Parazoarcus communis: one gene and its partner. The protein of the gene in region 1 interacts with the protein of each later gene in a pairwise test. Links are inferred from orthologs where the notes say so. Each region holds a gene or a part of one and is shown in the gene's direction. Other genes may lie near its edges.

Region 1 (9,813 bases):
GCGGCGAGCAACGCCGAAAGGGCTGCAGCCATGATCAATGTGTTTTTGTTCATCTGTTTTCTCCGTCAATTCCTGGGGGTTAAAGCGCCGGGTTCATGCCATCATTACCGGCAATGACTCCATGCTAGCGAACACGCCTCCAGATTGGATTGACTGCAATCAATTCCTGATTTTCGGGAAACGAATCACGCCTTCACTGCACCCGCAGGAAAAGACCGGCGCACCATTCGCACCGCAGGCCCGTGGCCGCTGGCTTCGATCCCGAAACCCAGACTGGCGGCGAATTCGAGCATGCGGACATTGGTGGCCAGAATCTGCCCGTACATCGTTCTCATCCCCCGGCCGCTGGCGTGCCGGATCAGCGCAGTCATCAGCCGGCGGCCGACCCCGGCGCCCTGCCAGGCGTCGGTCACCACGACGGCAAACTCGCAAGTCATGCCGTCGGGCTCGAGACAGTAGCGGGCGGCAGCAATCTCCACCGCCTCATCGCGAGGCTGCGCAAGCACGATGAATTCCGTGCATTCATGTGGATCCGGGTTGCACAGCCCCTGCAACTCTGCCTCTGCGAACTGGAAGTCCCCACGCCCGAAGCGGAAATAGCGTGCGCCGTATGACAGGCCGCGCAGAAAGGAGCGCGATCTGGCGATATCGTCCGGACATACCGGACGCAGCAACAACTGGCTGCCATCGCGGGCCGTCCAGATTTCTTTTAGATCGTGCCGGGCGATGTCGCCTGACACGCAGCACGACCCCGCGTCGGGGGCGACGAAAATGGGCAAGGCAGGCAGGCGGGGCTGGAAGGGCAACTCGATCGACATGGGCGCAAACCACCGGATTGGTCTGAGCGGACAGCTTGTCGGCCCCCATCCCGACGCAAAGCGCGGCTTTCGCCTGGAAGGATGAATCCGGTGCTGACGCTTGAATGCTCTACCCAAGCATCGCGCCTCAAGGTTGCGTCATCATTACAAGAGCATGACAACACCTCGACCAGGGTCCCGAGTCCACCGCTGCTGCTATCCTTGCGGCCTTTTCAAGCGCAGCCGGTCACCGGCTCCGCACCGATTCACCGACGCCGGAATCAGGCATGACTCCCGACTGCGAAGCGCCCGCTGCCCTTGCCGGACGCACCCTGTACGAACCGATTGCCGGACTGCTCGAACGCTGTTCCAGCACCATGCTGCCCGATGTTGGCGCGCTCGACGAGTTGCTGCAGCACACTGCCCCACACACACGCAGCGCCGGCGGCAAGCCCATCCGTTTCGTATCGCCGCCAGCCGTGCTGCCCGGCTACGAGGCGCATGTGTTCGATACCGGCGAGGTACCGACCCGGCCCAGTGACTGGCACGACTTTTTCAACGCACTGGCATGGTGTGCATGGCCGCGGACGAAAGCCTGCTTCAACGCCCTTCATGTCAGGGAAATACAGGCACGTATCGACGCCGGCCTGAGCGGGCGCGGACCGATGCGTGACACCCTTACACAGCTCGACGAATGCGGCATCGTGGTGGTGTCATCCAGCCCAGAGATTTCAGCCCTGCTCGCTGCCCATGCGTGGGAAGAAGCCTTCTGGGCGAAGCGGGCGCAGCTGATGGCGAGCACCCGCTTTCTCGTCATCGGCCATGGCATCTGGGACCAGCTTCGACACCCCTTCTTCGGGCTGTGCGCCAAGGCCATCTACCGCGTCGTCGGCCCCGAGTGGCTGGCGCTGCCGCCTCCCGTGGCGCAGGCCGAGTGCGACGCCTGGCTCGCGGCCCATGTGTCAGACCCGGCCACCGTCCTCACGCCGCGTGCGCTATTGCCGCTGCCACTGCTGGGCATCCCTGGCCTCACGCCGGACAGCGAATGCCGCGACTACTATCGCGACACCCGCCAGTTCCGACCGCGACGAACACACCAGGGCGACTCGACCTGAGGCGAGTCACCCGATGGCGATTCAGCCGCCCGAGCAGCCGCAGCCGTTGCCGCCACCGCAGCTGCCGGCAGCCGTGCCCGCGGCCGCAGCGCCCGCTGCGGCTTCACTCACCTGAACACTGAAATCGATGACGATGTTGCCCGGCTCACGCGCCACGTAGCTAATCCCCACCTGACGGCCATAGCGCTGCTGGATCTGATCGAGCAAAGGCAGGGGGTCATGGTCGTTCACGAAGCGCATGGTTTCACCGTCGGACAAAGCCTCGAGTGCGCCGAAAATGGCGGCATGACGAAAACGCTTGGCAACGCCACGCGCATCAAATGAATGAACAGCAGTATCGAACATCGTGGTCTCTTCCATCAGGATCTGGTCCGGACTTTCCTTGCGGCCGGCAACGCATCGACCCACATCGTGCCCATGCCTGCGACAACAATCCTTGAGGAAAAACAAGAAACGACCCACGTCCCGGGACCGGTTCGTCCACCACTTCTGCGCCGTTGCGTCCGACATCGCCGATCGACTGCTTTATACTTCGGCCCAACGCACACGGACGAAATACTTCCGACAGGCTGATAGCGCCGGGATACGGTCGCCACGGCTAACTTCCGCGACCGGGTGTCGCCGTCATGGCCGCACCCGACCGCCACCCCCGGAACTACTGCAATACATCGATTTACCGGCCTCGCGGCACCGTGCTGCCAACAGGCCACCCACCGGAGTTTCACCAGCATGATCACCCTCAAGAGCGTCACCCTGCGCCGCAGTGCCAAGGTGCTGCTCGACAATGCATCCGTCACCCTGAACCCGGGCGAGAAGGTCGGCCTGGTCGGGCGCAACGGCGCCGGCAAGTCCACCCTGTTCGCGCTGCTCAACGGCACCCTGCACGAAGACTCGGGCGACTTCAGCATTCCCGCACACTGGCGCATGGCGCAGGTGGCGCAGGACATGCCCGAAACCGACCAGTCCGCCACCGACTTCGTCATCGAGGGCGACGTCGCCCTGCTCGCTGCGCAGAAGGAAGTGACCGCTGCAGAAGCGGGGGACGATGGCGAACGCATGGCCTATGCCTACATGGCCCTGCATGACGCCGGCGCGCATGACGCCCAGGCCCGCGCGCAGGCGCTGATCCTCGGCCTCGGCTTCAAGACCACCGAACTGTGCAATCCGGTCAACAGCTTCTCCGGCGGCTGGCGCATGCGCCTGCAGCTGGCACGCGCGCTGATGTGCCCGTCCGACCTGCTGCTGCTCGACGAACCGACCAACCACCTCGACCTCGACGCGCTGGTGTGGCTCGAATCCTGGCTCAAGCGCTATGACGGCACCCTGGTGGTGATCAGCCATGACCGCGAGTTTCTGGACGCGATCACCAACGTCACGCTGCACATCGACAACAGCAAGCTCACGCGCTACGGCGGCAACTACAGCACCTTCGAAGACACCCGCGCGCAGCAGATGGAGCTGCAGCAGAACGCCTACGCCAAGCAGCAGGACAAGATCGCCCACCTGCAGAAGTTCATCCAGCGCTTCAAGGCCAAGGCGAGCAAGGCCAAGCAGGCACAGAGCCGGGTCAAGGCGCTCGACCGCATGGAGCGCCTGGCACCGGTGCTGGCCAGCGCCGACTTCACCTTCGAGTTCAAGGAGCCGGTCAGCCTGCCCAACCCGATGCTGACCATGGAGCACGCCTGCTTCGGCTACCCGCCCCCCGAGGACGCACCGGCCGGCACACCGCCCACCACCATCGTGCGCAATGTCAGCAAGTCGGTGATGGCGGGCCAGCGCATCGGCATTCTCGGCGCCAACGGTCAGGGCAAGTCGACCGTGGTCAAGACCGTTGCCCGCGCGCTCAAGGCCACCGCCGGCGAGATCACCGAAGGCAAGGGCCTCAACATCGGCTACTTTGCGCAGCAGGAACTCGACGTGCTGCGTCCGCAGGACAATCCGCTCGAACACATGGTGCGCATGGCCCGCGAAGGCTTGCCTGCCGGCCAGAGTGGGCGCGAGCAGGATCTGCGCAACTTCCTCGGCACCTTCAACTTCAGCGGCGACATGGTCAAGCAGGCCGTCGGCACCATGAGCGGTGGCGAGAAGGCCCGCCTGGTGCTGTGCATGCTGGTGTGGCAGCGCCCCAACCTGCTGCTGCTCGACGAGCCGACCAACCACCTCGACCTCGCCACCCGCGAGGCGCTGGCAATGGCGCTCAACGAGTTCGAAGGCACGGTGATGCTGGTCAGCCACGACCGCTCGCTGCTGCGCTCGGTATGTGACGAATTCTGGCTGGTCTCGCACGGCGGCATCGAGCCCTTCGACGGCGACCTCGACGACTATCAGCGCTACCTGCTCGACGAAGCCAAGCGCGCCCGCGAAGCACTGAAGGAGTCGCTGAAGACCCCGGCGAAAGAAGCCGCGCCGGTCGCAGCGCCGGTCAAGGCGGCCGCTAAGCCAAGCCCGGAGGCGGTCAAGGTGCTCAGGCGCGATCTGGGCAAGGTCGAACAGCACATTCTCGAACTGCAGACGAAGAAGCATGCGCTTGAAGCACGCCTGGCTGCGCCGCTACCGCCCCAGGAAATCGGCGAGATCGGTATCGAGGTGCAGAAGCTGACCGAAGAGCTCGACGCCCAGGAGGAAATCTGGCTCGACCTTTCCACCCGGATCGAAGAAGCCTCCTGAGTTTTCGGCGACGCGCGCGGCAAACGACTCAGCTTGCCGCGCGCACTGCATTCGAAAGCGTTTCGATCGCGGCCATCGGTGCCGCCGAGCGCAGACGGATCATGCCGGTGGGCACGTGCGCGAACTCCTCGGGCAGGGTCTCGATCACCAGGTCCGGGAAATGCGCCGACTGCTCAACGACTCGTCGCGGCATCAGCGTCCACCCCAGGCCGACTGCAACACAGCCGAGGATGCCCTCCAGCGTGCCGAACTCCATCGCATCCGCCATCGCACTGCCGGATGCACGCTGCCACGAGAGCGCACGCGTCCGGTAGGCACAGCCCTCGCGAAAGATGATCAGCGGCTGGCTGACCGGGTTGGTGCCGGACGCACTGACCTGCACCAGCTCTTCCACCACCACTTCGTCGAAGTGTAGGTCGGCATGCATGACCGGCCCCGCAACAAAGGCGCAATCAAGTTTGTGGTCGACCACCATTTCGGTCAGTGCCGCACTGGTCTGCGTCTGCACCCTTAGTTCAAGCCCCGGGTGGGCTGCCCGCACCGCTCTCAGCGCGGACGGCAGGTGCAGGGCGGCAAAGGTCTCCATCGAACCGACGCGCAGTTCGCCGGTGCTCTCCCCCACCAGACGCACGGCGGCGCTGGTCTGGCGTTCGAGCTGAAGCATCTGGCGTGCGTAATCGAGCAACACCCGCCCCGATGGCGCCAGCTCCATGCCGCGCCCCTTGCGAAAGAACAACTCCGCACCAAGCTCCTGTTCCAGACGCTGAATGCGGTTGGTGACGTTGGACTGCACGGTGTTTAGCTTGCGTGAGGCGGCCAGAATTCCGCCCTCTTCGACCACCGCCTGAAACGTGCGTAGCGCCACGAGCTCCATGCCAATATCTCCAATACAGAACACTCAGTTCTAAACAAATCATTTGCGCAGATAGATTACGCTGTTTATGGTTACGCCACAAAGAACCATGGATGCATACCGTGAGCGATCAGAGACAACGCCTCCAAGTACTCAGCGCCGGCATTTTCAGCCTCATTCTCGTACTGGGGGTTGCCCGCTTTTCCTATACGCCGCTACTGCCGCTGATGCAGCAACAGGCCGGACTCGGCATTGCCGAGGCTGGCTGGCTCGCGGCCATCAACTATGCCGGCTACCTGAGTGGCGCGATCATCGCCTCGCTGATCAGCGACCTGGTGCTCAAGGACAAGCTGTACCGCGTCGGCATGGTGGTCGCGATTGTCAGTACGGCACTGATGGGAATGAGCACCGATGTCACGGTGTGGGCTGTGTCGCGCTTCTTTGCCGGGCTGAGCAGTGCAGCAGGCATGCTGCTTGGCACCGGCCTCATCCTTAACTGGCTGATCCGCCACAATCATCGCAGCGAACTCGGCATCCACTTCGCCGGCATCGGCATTGGCATCGCCGGCTGCGCGCTTGCAGTGGCCCTGATGAGCCAATGGCTCGACTGGCGCGAGCAATGGTTCGCCTTTACCGTCATCGGCTGTCTGTTGCTGTACCCGGCGCTGCGCTGGTTGCCGCCGCCGGATAGCAGCGGCCTCACCAAAACCGGTCAAAAACTGGTGGACAAGCCCCCCAGCGCACTCTTCATGCGCATCTTCATGGCAGCCTATTTCTGCGCCGGCGTGGGCTACGTGGTCAGCGCCACCTTCATCGTCGCCATCGTCGATCGACTCCCCGGCCTCGGAGGCCAGGGTACGCTGGTATTCATGGCCATCGGCATCGCGGCAACACCGGCCTGCTTCAACTGGGACCTGATCGCCCGTCGCACGGGCGATCTCAATGCGCTGATTCTGGCTGCCGTGCTGCAGATCGTCGGCATCCTGCTCCCGGTCGTGGTCGGCGGGCTCGTTGCCACCGTCTTCGGCGCGCTGCTGTTCGGCGGCACCTTCATCGGCATGGTCAGCCTGGTGCTGACCATGGCCGGCCGCTACTATCCGACGCGCCCCGCCAAGATGATGGGCAAGATGACACTATCCTACGGCGTGGCACAGATCATCGGACCCGCCGCAACCGGATGGCTCGCGACGCAACTCGGCAGCTACAACGCCGGCCTCTACATGGCTGCAGCGGTGATGCTCGTCGGCACGGCACTGCTGATGATTCTCAAGGTCGTCGAAAAGCGCGACGCTGCCGCCGCACTCGATGTAGCGCGCTACGCACAGACCTGACCGTATTTTCCCCGGGAGGCTTCATGCATCAGGTCAAGGCACTCATCTTCGACGTCTTCGGCACACTGGTCGACTGGCGCGCGACTACAAGCCCAAGCCGGTCGTCTACCTTGCCGCGGCCGGGGCCTTCGACCTCGAACCGGGCGAAACGATGATGGTGGCAGCCCACACGTCAGACCTCGCAGCCGCTGCCGCAGCGGGCTTGCGAACCGCCTTCATCGCGCGCCCGGACGAATACGGGCCGGGCATGGGCGAGACGACCGCGGGCACGACAGTGGATGTCTCCTGCGCCAGCCTGCTCGAACTGGCCGCAGCGCTCGAAGCCTAGTCGCCCTGATCGCTGGCACGGCCACGAAGATCCAGCGCAGGCTGCTTCATGCTCGCGGCAAGCTGCTCGAGCTGCGTCGTGGCCGCAACACCCAGCATCTGACCAAAACTCCCAAGCAGGACCGAAGGCGCCGCACTCGCCGCCCGCATGAGCCTGAGCTGGACCGGGACGGTGGGCGAGAGCCGGACCAGGCGCACGCGCGCCGGGTCCTGCGTGGCGGCCGTGAATCCATCGACAAAGGCATAGGCCAGGCCCTTTTCCACCAGCGCGCCGGCAAGCACGTAGGTCTGGACGCGAAACGCCTCCCGCACCTGCCAGCCGGCAGCATCGAGCAGCGCTGACAGGGCTTCGCCCAGCGGCGTCGCATCCGAGAGCGTGACGCAGGGTCGCGACTGCAACCACAGAAAGCCATCTGCCGCGCGCGGGCCCTCCAGCCAGGCCCGCGGCACCGCCAGCATGATTTCAGTTTCGCACAGCACCGATGCGCTGATTGCGACATGCGCCGGCGGCTCGAGCGCGATGCCGGCGTCGATCTCGAGCGCCAGCAGATGCTCCTCGATATCGCGGGTATGGATCGCCCACAGATCGCACTGCACGTCGGGGTGATGCGCACTCAAGGCACACAGGGTATCGGGCAGCAGCTGTGAGGCCAGCGAAGGGGTTGCCGCCACGCGCAACAGGCCCGACGCACCGCGCCGAAGATTGGCAGCCAGTGTGTCGATGCGTTCGATTTCGGCATAGGCACGCTTGACCTGAACCAGCAGCGCCTCGGCCTCGGGCGCAGGCGAGAGGCGTCCACCTGCGCGCTCGAAAAGCGCGAACCCGAGCGTTGCCTCGGCATGCCGAAGCACGCGCGACACGACGGGTTGCGACACGTGCAGCATGCGCGCCGCGCCGCTGACCGAGCCGCTGAGCATGACCGCCCGGAACACTTCGATATGTCGCAAGCGCACGACCTATGCTCCAAAGACATGGGATACACAATCATCCGCAATCGTCTCGCGTCCTGCAAGACGTACATTCACAAGCGGATTCGGGATGAACATCCCGGCAATGTGAAATCGCGGCGATGCTGCACACACATGAGCATGAGGACATGGATATCACAATCGTAGGCTGCGGCATCGTCGGCCTGGCCAGCGCATGGTTTCTGCGCGCAGACGGACATCAGGTCACCGTGGTCGATGCATGCGAGCGCGTCGGCCAGGGTGCAAGCCATGCCAACGGTGGCCAGCTTTCCTACCGCTACGTCGCCCCGCTCGCCGAACCGGGTGTGCTGGCGAAGATCCCCGGGTGGATGCTGCGCAGCGACGCCCCAATACGCTTCAAGCCCGCTTTCGACAGCCGGCAATGGGCATGGATCGCGCAGTTCCTGCGTGCATGCAACGGCCGCGATCAGGCCGCCTCGATCGCCAGTCTGCTGCCACTTTCGCTCTACAGCAGACGCCTGATGGATGACCTGCGCAAGACGCCAGACTTCGACTTCGCCTGGCGTCGCAACGGCAAGCTGGTGCTCCACCGTGACCCGGCCAGCTTCGCCGCCGCGCGCCGCCTGCTGGCATCGAGCCCCGGCGCCGACGGCGAGCAGTTTGCACTGGACGTACGCAGCTGCCTCGACGTCGAACCGGCGCTCGAGCGCATGGCGCCACACCTCGCCGGCGGCATCCACACCCCGAGTGAGGAAGTGGGCGACTGCCTTGCACTGTGCGAGGCACTGGAAAAGGGACTGCGCCAAGGCCCCGGCGCGGTGACCTTCCGCATGGCAGAGCGGGTCGAACGCATCGAACTGGCCGCTGGTCGCTATCACGCACTGCAGACCGACCGGGGACGCATCCGGGGCGACGCCTGCGTGGTCGCAAACGGGGTGGATGCAGCGAGCCTGCTGCACAGCGTCGGGGTCGGCGTGCCGATCTATCCGCTGAAGGGCTACAGCATCAGCGCCCCCCTTGTGGCGCCACGTAAGGCACCGGAAATCAGCATCACCGACTTTCAGCGCAAAGTCGTCTACGCCCGGATTGGAGATCAGCTCCGGGTTGCAGGCATGGCCGACATCGTGGGGCACGACCGCAGCATCAAGCCCGCCAGAATCGACATGCTGAAGCGTGAGACCGCTGAGAACTTCGGCACGGCAGCCGATCTGCCCCAAGCGCGGGAATGGTGCGGCCTGCGTCCCACCACGCCCACCGGCAGACCCATCATCGGCGCATCGAAAGTGCCCGGCGTATGGCTCAACCTCGGCCAGGGCGCCCTCGGCTTTACCCTGGCCGCAGGGTCGGCCCGGGTGCTGGCCGACCGCATGGGCGGGGGCACCCCGGCCATCCCCGATGCGGCTTTTGCGCCGTCTGCCTGAGTGCGGTGAACCCGCTTATGGAAGGTCGCGCCGTGCGGCGTACAATCGCCCCGCCCGCGCCAGCCAGCGCCTCACCCAGGATTCCTTGTGCCCAACGACAAGCCGCTGTTTCAGCTCCACGCCGAAATCGACACCCGCGTGCAAGCCATCCGCGCAGAACGTACAGACTGGCTGTGCGGCAAGGGCTGTGACAGCTGCTGCCGGCGACTGGCCGACATCCCCAGGCTGACGGCGGCGGAATGGGCTTTGCTGCAGAGGGGACTGAAGCAGATGACGGCCGCTCGGCTCGAAGACATCAACCGGAAAGTCGCCGCACTGGCCAGCACGGACACCCGCCCCGTCGTCTGCCCCCTGCTTGACGAGGCCACCGGC
Region 2 (10,288 bases), 2.6 Mb from region 1 along the record:
CAACGGTCGTGACGACGAGAACTGGCTGAAGCACACGCTGTGGTACAGCGAAGGCAATCGTCTCGACTACAAGCCGGTGAACCTCAAGCCGATGTCGGACGACGTCAAGGCGATTGAGCTTGCCAAGCGTACCTACTAACGGCTCGGGAGAATATTCGATATGAGCAAACGTAGCGTTTCATTCAAGATCTATCGGTACGATCCGGATCGTGACGAAAAGCCCTACATGCAGGACATCACCGTAGAGCTCGAGCCGTCTGACAAGAAGCTGCTCGACGCGCTGGTGCGTCTGCGCGCGAAGGACGATTCGATGTCTTTCCGTCGTTCCTGCCGCGAAGGCGTGTGCGGTTCCGACGCGATGAACATCAACGGCAAGAACGGGCTGGCCTGCCTGACCGACGTCGACAGCCTGCAGCAGCCGATCACGCTGCGCCCGCTGCCGGGTCTGCCGGTCATCCGCGATCTGATCGTGGACATGACCCAGTTCTTCAAGCAGTACCACTCGATCAAGCCCTACCTGGTGAACAACGAGCCGACGCCGGAGCGCGAACGCCTGCAGACGCCGGAAGAGCGCGAAGAGCTCAATGGCCTGTACGAGTGCATTCTGTGTGCCTGTTGCTCGACGTCGTGCCCGTCGTTCTGGTGGAACCCGGACAAGTTTGTTGGTCCGGCCGGCCTGCTGGCTGCCTACCGCTTCCTGGCAGACACGCGGGACCAAGACGCCAATGCGCGACTCGACAACCTGGAAGATCCGTACCGGTTGTTCCGTTGCCACAGCATCATGAACTGCGTCGACGTATGTCCCAAGAATCTGAATCCGACGAAGGCCATCGGCAAGATCAAGGACATGATGGTTCGCCGTGCGGTCTGATGCGCTGACGATCAACAGGGGGCGTGTGCGCTGGCAGTGCCGCAGGGCACTGCTGGAGCTGGACCTTGTGTTCACGCGCTTCCTGGAGCGGGATTTTGATCAGCTCTCGGATGATCAGCTGGCCGATCTGGAAGATCTGTTGCGAGCTGACGACTATGATATCTGGGGGATGGTCAATGGTAGCAAGCCATGCGAAGTGGAACGCTGGAAAGAGATGATCGGGTTGCTCAGTCAGCGATGACGACACCGGTCGGGGATGAATAAGGGAGTTGGAAGTTAAACGGGCAAGGAAAAGGGACGAACTATGAGCACTGAACGCACTGCAACCCTAACCGTCGATGGCAAGACTGTCGATTTTTCGGTGATGACCGGGACCCATGGTCAGGACGTTATCGACATTCGCACGCTGGGCGCAAAAACCGGCCTGTTTACCTACGACTCCGGTTTCCTCTCCACCGCGAGCTGCAAGTCCAAGATCACCTTCATCGACGGTGACAAGGGCGAACTGCTGTACCGCGGCTACCCGATCGAGCAGTTGGCGGACGAGTGCAACTTTCTTGAGGTAGCTTATCTGCTCAAGAATGGTGAGCTTCCGAACGCCGCGCAGAAGACGGAGTTCGAAACCACGATCAAGAACCACACCATGGTTCACGATCAGCTGACCCGCTTCTTCAACGGCTTCCGCCGTGATGCCCACCCGATGGCCATCATGGTCGGCGTGGTTGGCGCGCTGTCTGCGTTCTACCACGACGCGATGGACTTCTCGGACGTCGAGCACCGCAACGTGTCGATCAACCGCCTGATCGCCAAGCTGCCGACCATCGTCGCCATGGCGTACAAGTACAACACCGGGCAGCCGTTCATGTACCCGCGTAACGACCTCAGCTACACGGCGAACTTCATGCACATGATGTTCGGTACCCCGTGCGAAGAGTACAAGCCGAACCCGGTGCTGGTGCGTGCGCTCGACGTGATCTTCACGCTGCACGCCGATCACGAGCAGAACGCTTCGACCTCGACCGTGCGTCTGGCCGGCTCGTCCGGTGCCAACCCGTTTGCGTGCATCTCGGCAGGTATTGCCTGCCTGTGGGGCCCGGCACACGGCGGTGCGAACGAAGCCTGCCTCAACATGCTGGAAGAAATCGGCGACGTCTCGCGCGTTGATGAGTACATCGCACGCGCCAAGGACAAGAACGACAGCTTCAAGCTGATGGGCTTCGGTCACCGTGTGTACAAGAACTTCGATCCGCGCGCCACGCTGATGCGCAAGGTGTGCAACGAAGTGCTGAAGGAACTCGGCCTCGAGAACGACCGCCTGTTCAAGCTGGCCATGCAGCTCGAAAAGATCGCACTGGAAGATCCGTACTTCGTCGAGAAGAAGCTCTACCCGAACGTGGACTTCTACTCGGGCATCGTGCAGAAGGCACTGGGCATCCCGACCTCAATGTTCACCTGCATCTTCGCGCTTGCGCGCACGGTGGGCTGGATCACCCAGTGGGAAGAAATGATCACCGACCCGGAGTACAAGATCGGCCGTCCTCGCCAGCTGTATGTTGGCGCGGCACGCCGCGACGTAACGCCGATCGGTCAGCGTCCGTAAGAGACGATGGAGAGGGGAGGGAGACGGGATCGGCGCTAGCCGCTACGGGATGGTCGCTTCGCATGCGGCCGTCCCGTTTTTTCATCGTGCGGCGCTTTCGGTCTGGTTCACCCCAATTTCAGAAAGCAGGGTCTCAGAACACAACAGGTGGCTTTCATCATGAAGCAGCTTCAAAATACATCTCATTTGTTCGGCTCAAACGCGCCGTTCATTGAAGAACTCTACGAGAATTATCTGGCTGATCCGGCATCCGTGTCGGATACGTGGCGCGACTATTTCGACAAGCTCCAGGCGCAGGCCGGTGCCGCAGTGCGCGACGTTGCGCATGGACCGATCATCGCCGCGTTCGAACAGATGGCCAAGCGTGGCCCCGTGCGCACGGTCATGTCCGAAGGCGGCGAGGACAAACTGCAGGTAGCAGTGCTGCAGCTGATCAACGCCTACCGCTTCCTCGGCAACCGCTGGGCGAACCTCGATCCGCTCAAGCGCACAGAGCGTCCGCAGATTGCCGAACTTGAGCCGTCCTTCTACGGCTTTACCGAAGCGGATCTTTCGCGCAGCTTCAACGTAGGCTCCTTCCACGGCTTCTCGACCGAGCGCGCCACGCTGCGCGAGATCCTCGAAGCAGTGCGCCAGACCTACTGCGGATCGATCGGCTCCGAGTACATGTACATCACGGATATCGCCCAGAAACGCTGGATCCAGAGTCGTCTGGAAAGCGTGCGCGGTACGCCTAAGTTCTCTGCCGACACCAAGCGCCGTATCCTCGAGCGCACGACGGCTGCCGAGACGCTCGAGCGTTATCTGCATACCAAGTACGTCGGCCAGAAGCGTTTCTCGCTCGAAGGTGGTGAATCCACCATCGTCGCAATGGACGAACTGATCCGCGTTGCCGGCAGCCTTGGTGTAGCCGAGACCGTGATCGGCATGGCCCACCGCGGTCGTCTGAACGTGCTGGTCAACACCCTGGGCAAGTCGCCGTCGATGCTGTTCTCGGAATTCGAGGGCAAGGCCGCTTCGGACCTGACCGCGGGTGACGTGAAGTACCACATGGGTTTCTCGAGCGACGTCATGACGCCGGGCGGCCCGATGCACCTGACGCTGGCCTTCAACCCGTCCCACCTCGAGATCATCAATCCGGTGGTGGCCGGTTCGGTCTATGCGCGCCAGGTGCGCCGCAAGGACAAGGACAAGAACCAGGTGCTGGCCGTGCTGGTGCATGGCGACTCGGCCGTGGCCGGCCAGGGCGTCAACCAGGAGATGCTGAACTTCTCCCAGACCCGCGGCTATGGCACGGGCGGTACGGTTCACCTGGTGGTAAACAACCAGATCGGCTTCACTACGTCCGATCCGCGCGACTACCGCTCTTCGCTTTACTGCACCGACATCTTCAAGATGGTCGAGGCCCCGATTTTCCACGTCAATGGCGATGATCCGGAGGCGGTGTCCTTCGTGACCGCGCTTGCGCTCGAGTTCCGTCAGGAGTTCAAGAAGGACGTGGTCATCGACATCGTGTGCTACCGCAAGCTCGGCCACAACGAGCAGGACGAGCCGATGGTCACTCAGCCGCTGATGTATCGCAAGATCCAGCAGCACCCGGGTACGCGCAAGATCTACGCTGATCGCCTGATCGCCGAAGGCACGCTGGCGGCAGAAGAGCCGGAGAAGATGATCGCGGAGTACCGCGAACACCTGGACAAGGGCGAGCTGCTCTACAACCCGGTGCTGTCCGGTCACAACCGTCAGTTCTCGGTGGATTGGAGTCCTTATCTCAAGAAGCCCTACACCGACGAGGCTGATACCTCGATTCCGGTGCAGGAAGTCAAGCGCCTGTCCGAGCGCCTGACTGCGATTCCGGAAAAGTTCACCCTGCAATCGCGGGTCAAGAAGATCATCCAGGATCGCGCAGCAATGGGCCGTGGCGAGTTGCCGCTGGACTGGGGCATGGGCGAGAACCTCGCTTACGCCAGTCTGCTGGCACAGGGCTTCGCCGTTCGTATTTCCGGTGAAGACGTCGGCCGCAGCACCTTCTTCCACCGTCATGCGGTGCTCCACGACCAGCTGCGCGAGCGCTGGGATGAAGGCACCTATGCGCCGCTGGCTCATATCCAGGAAGGCCAGGCCGGCTTCCAGTGTTTCGACTCCGTACTGTCCGAAGAGGCTGTGCTGGGTTTCGAATACGGCTACTCCACTGCCGAGCCCAACGAGCTCGTGGTCTGGGAAGCTCAGTTCGGCGACTTCGTGAACGGTGCGCAGGTCGTGATCGACCAGTTCATCAGTTCGGGTGAGGCCAAGTGGGGCCGCCTGAGCGGTCTGGTGATGATGTTGCCGCACGGTTACGAAGGTCAGGGTCCGGAGCACTCGTCTGCACGCCCCGAGCGCTTCATGAACATGGCTGCCGAGAACAACTGGCAGGTCTGCGTTCCGACCACGCCGGCTCAGATCTTCCATCTGCTGCGTCGTCAGATGATTCGCAAACTGCGCAAGCCGCTGATCATCATCACGCCGAAATCGCTGCTGCGTCACAAGGAAGCGATCTCTTCGATGGAAGAACTGGCCACCGGCCACTTCCAGACCGTGATTCCCGAAGTCGAAAAGCTCGAGCCGAAGAAGGTGAAGCGTGTGGTGATCTGCCAGGGCAAGATCTACTACGAGCTGCTTGCCTACCGTCGCGAACACAACATCACCGATACCGCACTGGTGCGTCTGGAGCAGTTGTATCCCTTCCCGGCTGAAGAGTTCGGCAAGGCGATCAATCAGTTCCCGAACGCCAAGGAAGTGGTGTGGGTTCAGGAAGAGCCGCGTAACCAGGGTGCATGGTACTGGCTGGCCTCGCGTCAGCACCTGGTCAACGTGCTCGGCACCAAGCGCAAGCTGCTGCTGGTCAGCCGTCCGGCTGCCGCATCGCCTGCAGTGGGTTACTACGCCAAACATAACCAGCAACAGAAAGAAGTGATTGAGAACGCCTTTGGCCCGATTCACGACGCCACGCCTCAGTCACCCAACGTATAAGCACAAAGGGGAGAAAACCACATGCTGATCGAAGTCAAAGTACCTCAACTGTCCGAGTCCGTTTCCGAAGCCACGCTGGTGACCTGGCACAAGAAGGAAGGCGAAGCGGTTTCGCGTGACGAAAACCTGATCGATATCGAGACCGACAAGGTCGTGCTCGAAACGCCGGCACCTGCCGACGGCGTGCTGGTCAAGATCATCAAGGGTGACGGTGATACCGTTGCCTCTGGTGACCTGATTGCACAGATCGACACTGAAGCCAAGGCATCGGCTGGCGCTGCGCCGGCCGCAAGCGCGTCGGTTCAGGCCGTCACGCCGCCGCCCGCCGCTGCGACCTCGAGCGCTGCCGGCGCTGCGAGCCCGGCCGCACGCAAGATCCTCGACGAGAAGGGTGTGTCTGCAGCCGACGTGTCCGGTACCGGCCGTGGTGGTCGTGTGACCAAGGAAGACGCCGTTGGTGCTCAGCCCAAGGCTGCCGCTGCGGCTGCAGTCGCCCCGGCTGTTGTGGCGACTGGCGACCGTGCCGAAGAGCGCGTGCCGATGACGCGTCTGCGTGCCCGTATCGCCGAGCGCCTGCTGCAGTCGAAGAACGAGAATGCCATTCTGACCACGTTCAACGAAGTGAACATGGCGCCGGTGATGGCCCTGCGCAAGCAGTACGGCGAGAAGTTCGAAAAGGCGCACGGCGTGCGTCTGGGCTTCATGGGCTTCTTCGTCAAGGCCGCGGTGGCTGCGCTGAAGAAGTACCCGATCCTGAACGCTTCGGTCGATGGCAACGACATCGTCTATCACGGCTACATCGACATCGGTATCGCTGTTGGTTCGCCGCGTGGCCTGGTTGTGCCGATCCTGCGTAACGTCGAGTCGATGTCAGTTGCCGACATCGAGAAGAAAATTGCCGAGTTCGGCCAGAAGGCCAAGGACGGCAAGCTGTCGCTTGAAGAGCTGACCGGTGGCACGTTCTCGATCTCCAACGGTGGTGTGTTCGGTTCGATGATGTCGACCCCGATCATCAACCCGCCGCAGTCCGCCATCCTCGGCATCCACGCCACCAAGGATCGTGCCGTGGTCGAGAACGGTCAGGTTGTGGTGCGTCCGATCAACTACCTGGCCATGTCCTACGACCACCGTATCATCGATGGTCGCGAGGCCGTTCTGGGCCTGGTGGCGATGAAGGAAGCGATGGAAGATCCGGCCCGCCTGATCCTCGACGTATAACAACAACACGCTTCAGGGGCACATTCGAACCGGCCGTTTTCGCCGTGCGCGGGTGTGCCCCTTTTCGATTCTGCAAGGGAGATTTTCATGGCACATGAATACGATGTACTCGTCATCGGCGGTGGTCCCGGCGGTTACGTAGCGGCCATCCGCGCTGCTCAACTGGGTTTCAAGACCGCCTGCTGCGAGTCGAACCCCTATGCCGACCCCAAGGGCGAGCCGCGTCTTGGCGGTACCTGTCTGAACGTGGGCTGCATCCCCTCGAAGGCACTGCTCCACACCTCGCACCTGTTCGAAGAAGCCGGTCACAGCTTTGCCGCACAAGGCATCAACGTGGGTACGCCCAAGATCGACGTCACGAAAATGGTCGCCCGCAAGAGCACCATCGTCGATCAGCTCACCGGCGGCATCAAGGGCCTGTTCAAGAAGAACAAGGTCACCCTGATCAACGGTCACGGCTCCTTCGTCGGCAAGTCCGATGCAGGCTGGCAGGTCATGGTTGGCGAAGAGCTGGTCGTGGCCAAGCAGGTCATCATTGCGACCGGTTCGTCGCCGCGCCATCTCCCGGGTGTTCCGGTGGATAACAAGATCGTCTGCGACAACGTCGGCGCGCTCGATATCGACGCTGTGCCGAAGAAGCTGGCTGTCATCGGCGCCGGCGTGATCGGTCTCGAAATGGGTTCGGTGTGGCGTCGTGTGGGTGCCGAAGTGACGGTGCTCGAAGCCATGCCCGAGTTCCTTGCCGCAGCCGACCAGGATGTGGCCAAGGAAGCGCTCAAGGTCTTCACCAAGCAGGGCCTGAAGTTCAACTTCGGCGTCCAGATCGGTGAGGTCAAGGTTGGCAAGAAGGGCGTCGTCATTTCCTACAAGGACAAGGACGGCGCGGATCAGAAGCTCGAAGCCGATCGTCTGATCGTGTCTGTCGGTCGTGTGCCCAATACCGACGGCCTCAATGCCGAGGCAGTGGAACTGAAGATCACCGAGCGCGGCATGATCGAAGTCGATGACCACTGCCGTACCAACCTGCCGGGCGTATGGGCGGTTGGCGATGTGGTGCGCGGCCCGATGCTGGCACACAAGGCAATGGAAGAAGCCGTGATGGTCGCCGAACTGATGGCGGGTCAGGCCGGTCACTGCAATTTCGACACCGTGCCCTGGGTCATCTACACCAGCCCGGAGATTGCCTGGGTCGGCAAGACCGAACAGCAGCTCAAGGCTGCGGGCGTCGCGTACAAGGTCGGCAAGATCCCGTTCCTCGCCAATGGCCGCGCGCTTGGCATGGGCGAGCCCACGGGCTTCGTCAAGATGCTGGCCGACGCCAACACCGACCGCATCCTCGGTGTACATATCATCGGTGCCGGTGCTTCTGAGCTGATCTCCGAAGCGGTCGTGGCGATGGAGTTTGCGGGCTGCTCCGAAGATCTGGCGCGTATCTGCCACGCCCACCCGACGATGTCGGAAGTGGTGCATGAAGCAGCGCTCGCCTGCGACAAGCGCCCGCTGCACTTCTAAGCGGTCGCTTAAGCACGCAGGGGGTGGGAAACAGGGGCGCTGTCCCTGTTTTTCACCCCTTGTGCTTTTTTACCCATGCATTCCGCTTCGCGGGCTGCATGATTGTGCAGATCATTCGTAAATCATTAAGCGGTCATTTCAATGCCTCACCGTACCCTCAATGTTCCCGAACGGGGCATGCTCGATGCCTACGATGCGCAGCTCAAGGCGCGGGGATATAAATCCGACCCGGCGCAACGCGCGGCTGTTCAGCGCCTGCAGCAGCTCTACACCGAGCTCGTGACCTTCAAGGCCGCACGACGCACGGCTCTGCGCAAGGTGTTCGCACGTCCGCGCATGCCGCGTAGCGTGTATTTCTGGGGCGGCGTAGGGCGTGGCAAGAGTTTTCTGATGGATTGCTTCTACGACTCGGTCCCCTATCAGCGCAAGCGCAGGGTGCACTTCCATGCCTTCATGCAGGAAGTCCAGAACGACCTGAAGGATCACAATCAGGAAGCAGACCCGTTGCAGAAGGTTGCCGACCGCATCGCCCGGCAGACGCGCTTGTTGTGTTTCGACGAGTTTCACGTTTCCGACATCGCGGATGCAATGATCCTCGGCCGCTTGCTCGACGCCTTGTTCGCGCGCGGCGTGATTTTCGTCATGACCTCGAACTACCCGCCCGAGGGGCTCTATCCGAACGGTCTGATGCGGGTGAATTTCCTGCCCACCATCGAGATGATGAAGCGTCGCTTCGATGTCATCGAAGTCGACCATGGCACCGATTATCGCCTGCGCACGCTGGAGAAGATCGAGATCTATCTGGTGCCCGCTGACGAGGCGGCGAATCAGAAGATGCGCGACGACTTCAAGCGACTCGCAGCGACAGACGTCGTGCCGGGCGAGATCGAAGTCATCGGTCGCAGCCTGCCGGTGCTTGGATGCGCAGTCGGCGTGATCTGGTTCGACTTCGCCACGCTATGCCGTGGCAACCGGTCGCAGAACGACTATCTCGAGATTGCCCGCGAGCATCACACCTTGCTGCTGTCCGGCGTGCCAAGGATGCGGGGTGGGGAGGCCTCCGAGGCGCGTCGTCTGACGTGGCTGATCGATGTGCTCTACGATCATCGCGTCAAGCTCATCATGAGCGCGGAGGTCGAGGCTCACGACCTGTATACCGAAGGGCATAACGCACATGAGTTCGTGCGCACCGTCAGTCGACTGATGGAAATGCGGACCCGCGACTACCTGGCGGAACCGCACCGGGTGGAGTAAGCCGTACATGCATGCGGGTTCGTTACGGTGACCGGATCCGCAGGCGTGTGCCCTCGCGTTGCGCGATGTTGTTGATGAGCGGGGCGAGGCGGTCGATGATGGCCGGCTCGCCATCCAGAGTCAGGTCAAACGCGGGTGACAGGCCCGCACTCAGGTCGATGCGGCCGCTGATCTGAAGCGGGCTGGCTGCTGTGCTTGATAGTTGCAGGTTCAGCGACCTGCCGTCCGCGTCGACTTCGGCCCGGTAGTCACCCAGACGGGGTTCGAGCAGGATGTCGGTGCTGGCTGCGCGCCAGCTCAGTGCGAGATTGCCCGAGCACACGCTTTGCCAGTCGCATTCGAGACCCTTGCCGTCTGCCTCCAGCCACCCCCGCCAGCCAAAATGAAAGGCGGGGTGGGCCAGTGCCCTGAACAGGGGCTGCGCCGGCAAGGTGATTTCAAGCCCCTCCATTCGCCAGCCATCCAGGCCAAGTACGATTCGTGCAGCTGACTTCCCGTCGGCCTCGACGTCCCACGCGCCTTCACCGTGCAGCAGGGCAGGTGGGTCAAAACGCCATCCGAGCTTGAGCCAGGGCTTGAGTTGTTTGCCTTCGCCTGCTTGCGCAAGGTAGCCCTGCCCATGCCACAGGCTGCCAGCGGGCGATGCGAGCCGGACGCGGCCTTCGCTTGCCGATGCCAGTGCAGTGTCCAGCAGCACGGACGGTGCGGCGGCGACAGTCACGCACAGGAGCGCAAGGACAAAGAGTGCAAACCGTTTCATCCGCCGTTCAGTCCTGCGTCGTCATACGCTTGCAGAACCACCTCGAACTGTCCGTCGCCAC

What was found.
Region 2: the proteins of CEW87_RS02465 (region 1) and CEW87_RS14290 interact in binary tests that used the Escherichia coli proteins (3 or more experiments, as listed by UniProt). The link is inferred for Parazoarcus communis from one-to-one orthologs.

The regions. Positions count from the first base shown.
Region 1 is NZ_CP022188.1:526,019-535,831, forward strand. The notes cover bases 2,212-5,110. They hold CEW87_RS02465 (ABC-F family ATP-binding cassette domain-containing protein), read left to right. Parts: upstream 2,212-2,641; coding sequence 2,642-4,579; downstream 4,580-5,110. Other genes in these bases: CEW87_RS02460 (DUF2249 domain-containing protein), read right to left, coding at 2,212-2,272; CEW87_RS02470 (LysR family transcriptional regulator), read right to left, coding at 4,608-5,110. In the rest of the region: CEW87_RS02445 (c-type cytochrome), read right to left, coding at 1-53; CEW87_RS02450 (GNAT family N-acetyltransferase), read right to left, coding at 186-818; CEW87_RS02455 (DUF3025 domain-containing protein), read left to right, coding at 1,085-1,912; more of CEW87_RS02460, read right to left, coding at 1,934-2,211; more of CEW87_RS02470, read right to left, coding at 5,111-5,453; CEW87_RS02475 (YbfB/YjiJ family MFS transporter), read left to right, coding at 5,555-6,763; CEW87_RS02480 (HAD hydrolase-like protein), read left to right, coding at 6,837-7,091; CEW87_RS02485 (LysR family transcriptional regulator), read right to left, coding at 7,088-8,044; CEW87_RS02490 (D-amino acid dehydrogenase), read left to right, coding at 8,188-9,441; CEW87_RS02495 (YkgJ family cysteine cluster protein), read left to right, coding at 9,529-9,813. UniProt on the Escherichia coli protein: Genetic data indicate it may be involved in ribosome assembly or function.
Region 2 is NZ_CP022188.1:3,132,163-3,142,450, forward strand. What follows is about bases 2,310-5,683. They hold CEW87_RS14290 (2-oxoglutarate dehydrogenase E1 component), read left to right. Parts: upstream 2,310-2,630; coding sequence 2,631-5,483; downstream 5,484-5,683. Other genes in these bases: gltA (citrate synthase), read left to right, coding at 2,310-2,471; odhB (2-oxoglutarate dehydrogenase complex dihydrolipoyllysine-residue succinyltransferase), read left to right, coding at 5,505-5,683. In the rest of the region: sdhA (succinate dehydrogenase flavoprotein subunit), read left to right, coding at 1-139; CEW87_RS14275 (succinate dehydrogenase iron-sulfur subunit), read left to right, coding at 161-871; CEW87_RS14280 (succinate dehydrogenase assembly factor 2), read left to right, coding at 876-1,112; more of gltA, read left to right, coding at 1,176-2,309; more of odhB, read left to right, coding at 5,684-6,701; lpdA (dihydrolipoyl dehydrogenase), read left to right, coding at 6,789-8,213; cell division protein ZapE, read left to right, coding at 8,355-9,467; gspN (type II secretion system protein N), read right to left, coding at 9,490-10,227; type II secretion system protein GspM, read right to left, coding at 10,224-10,288. UniProt on the Escherichia coli protein: E1 component of the 2-oxoglutarate dehydrogenase (OGDH) complex which catalyzes the decarboxylation of 2-oxoglutarate, the first step in the conversion of 2-oxoglutarate to succinyl-CoA and CO(2).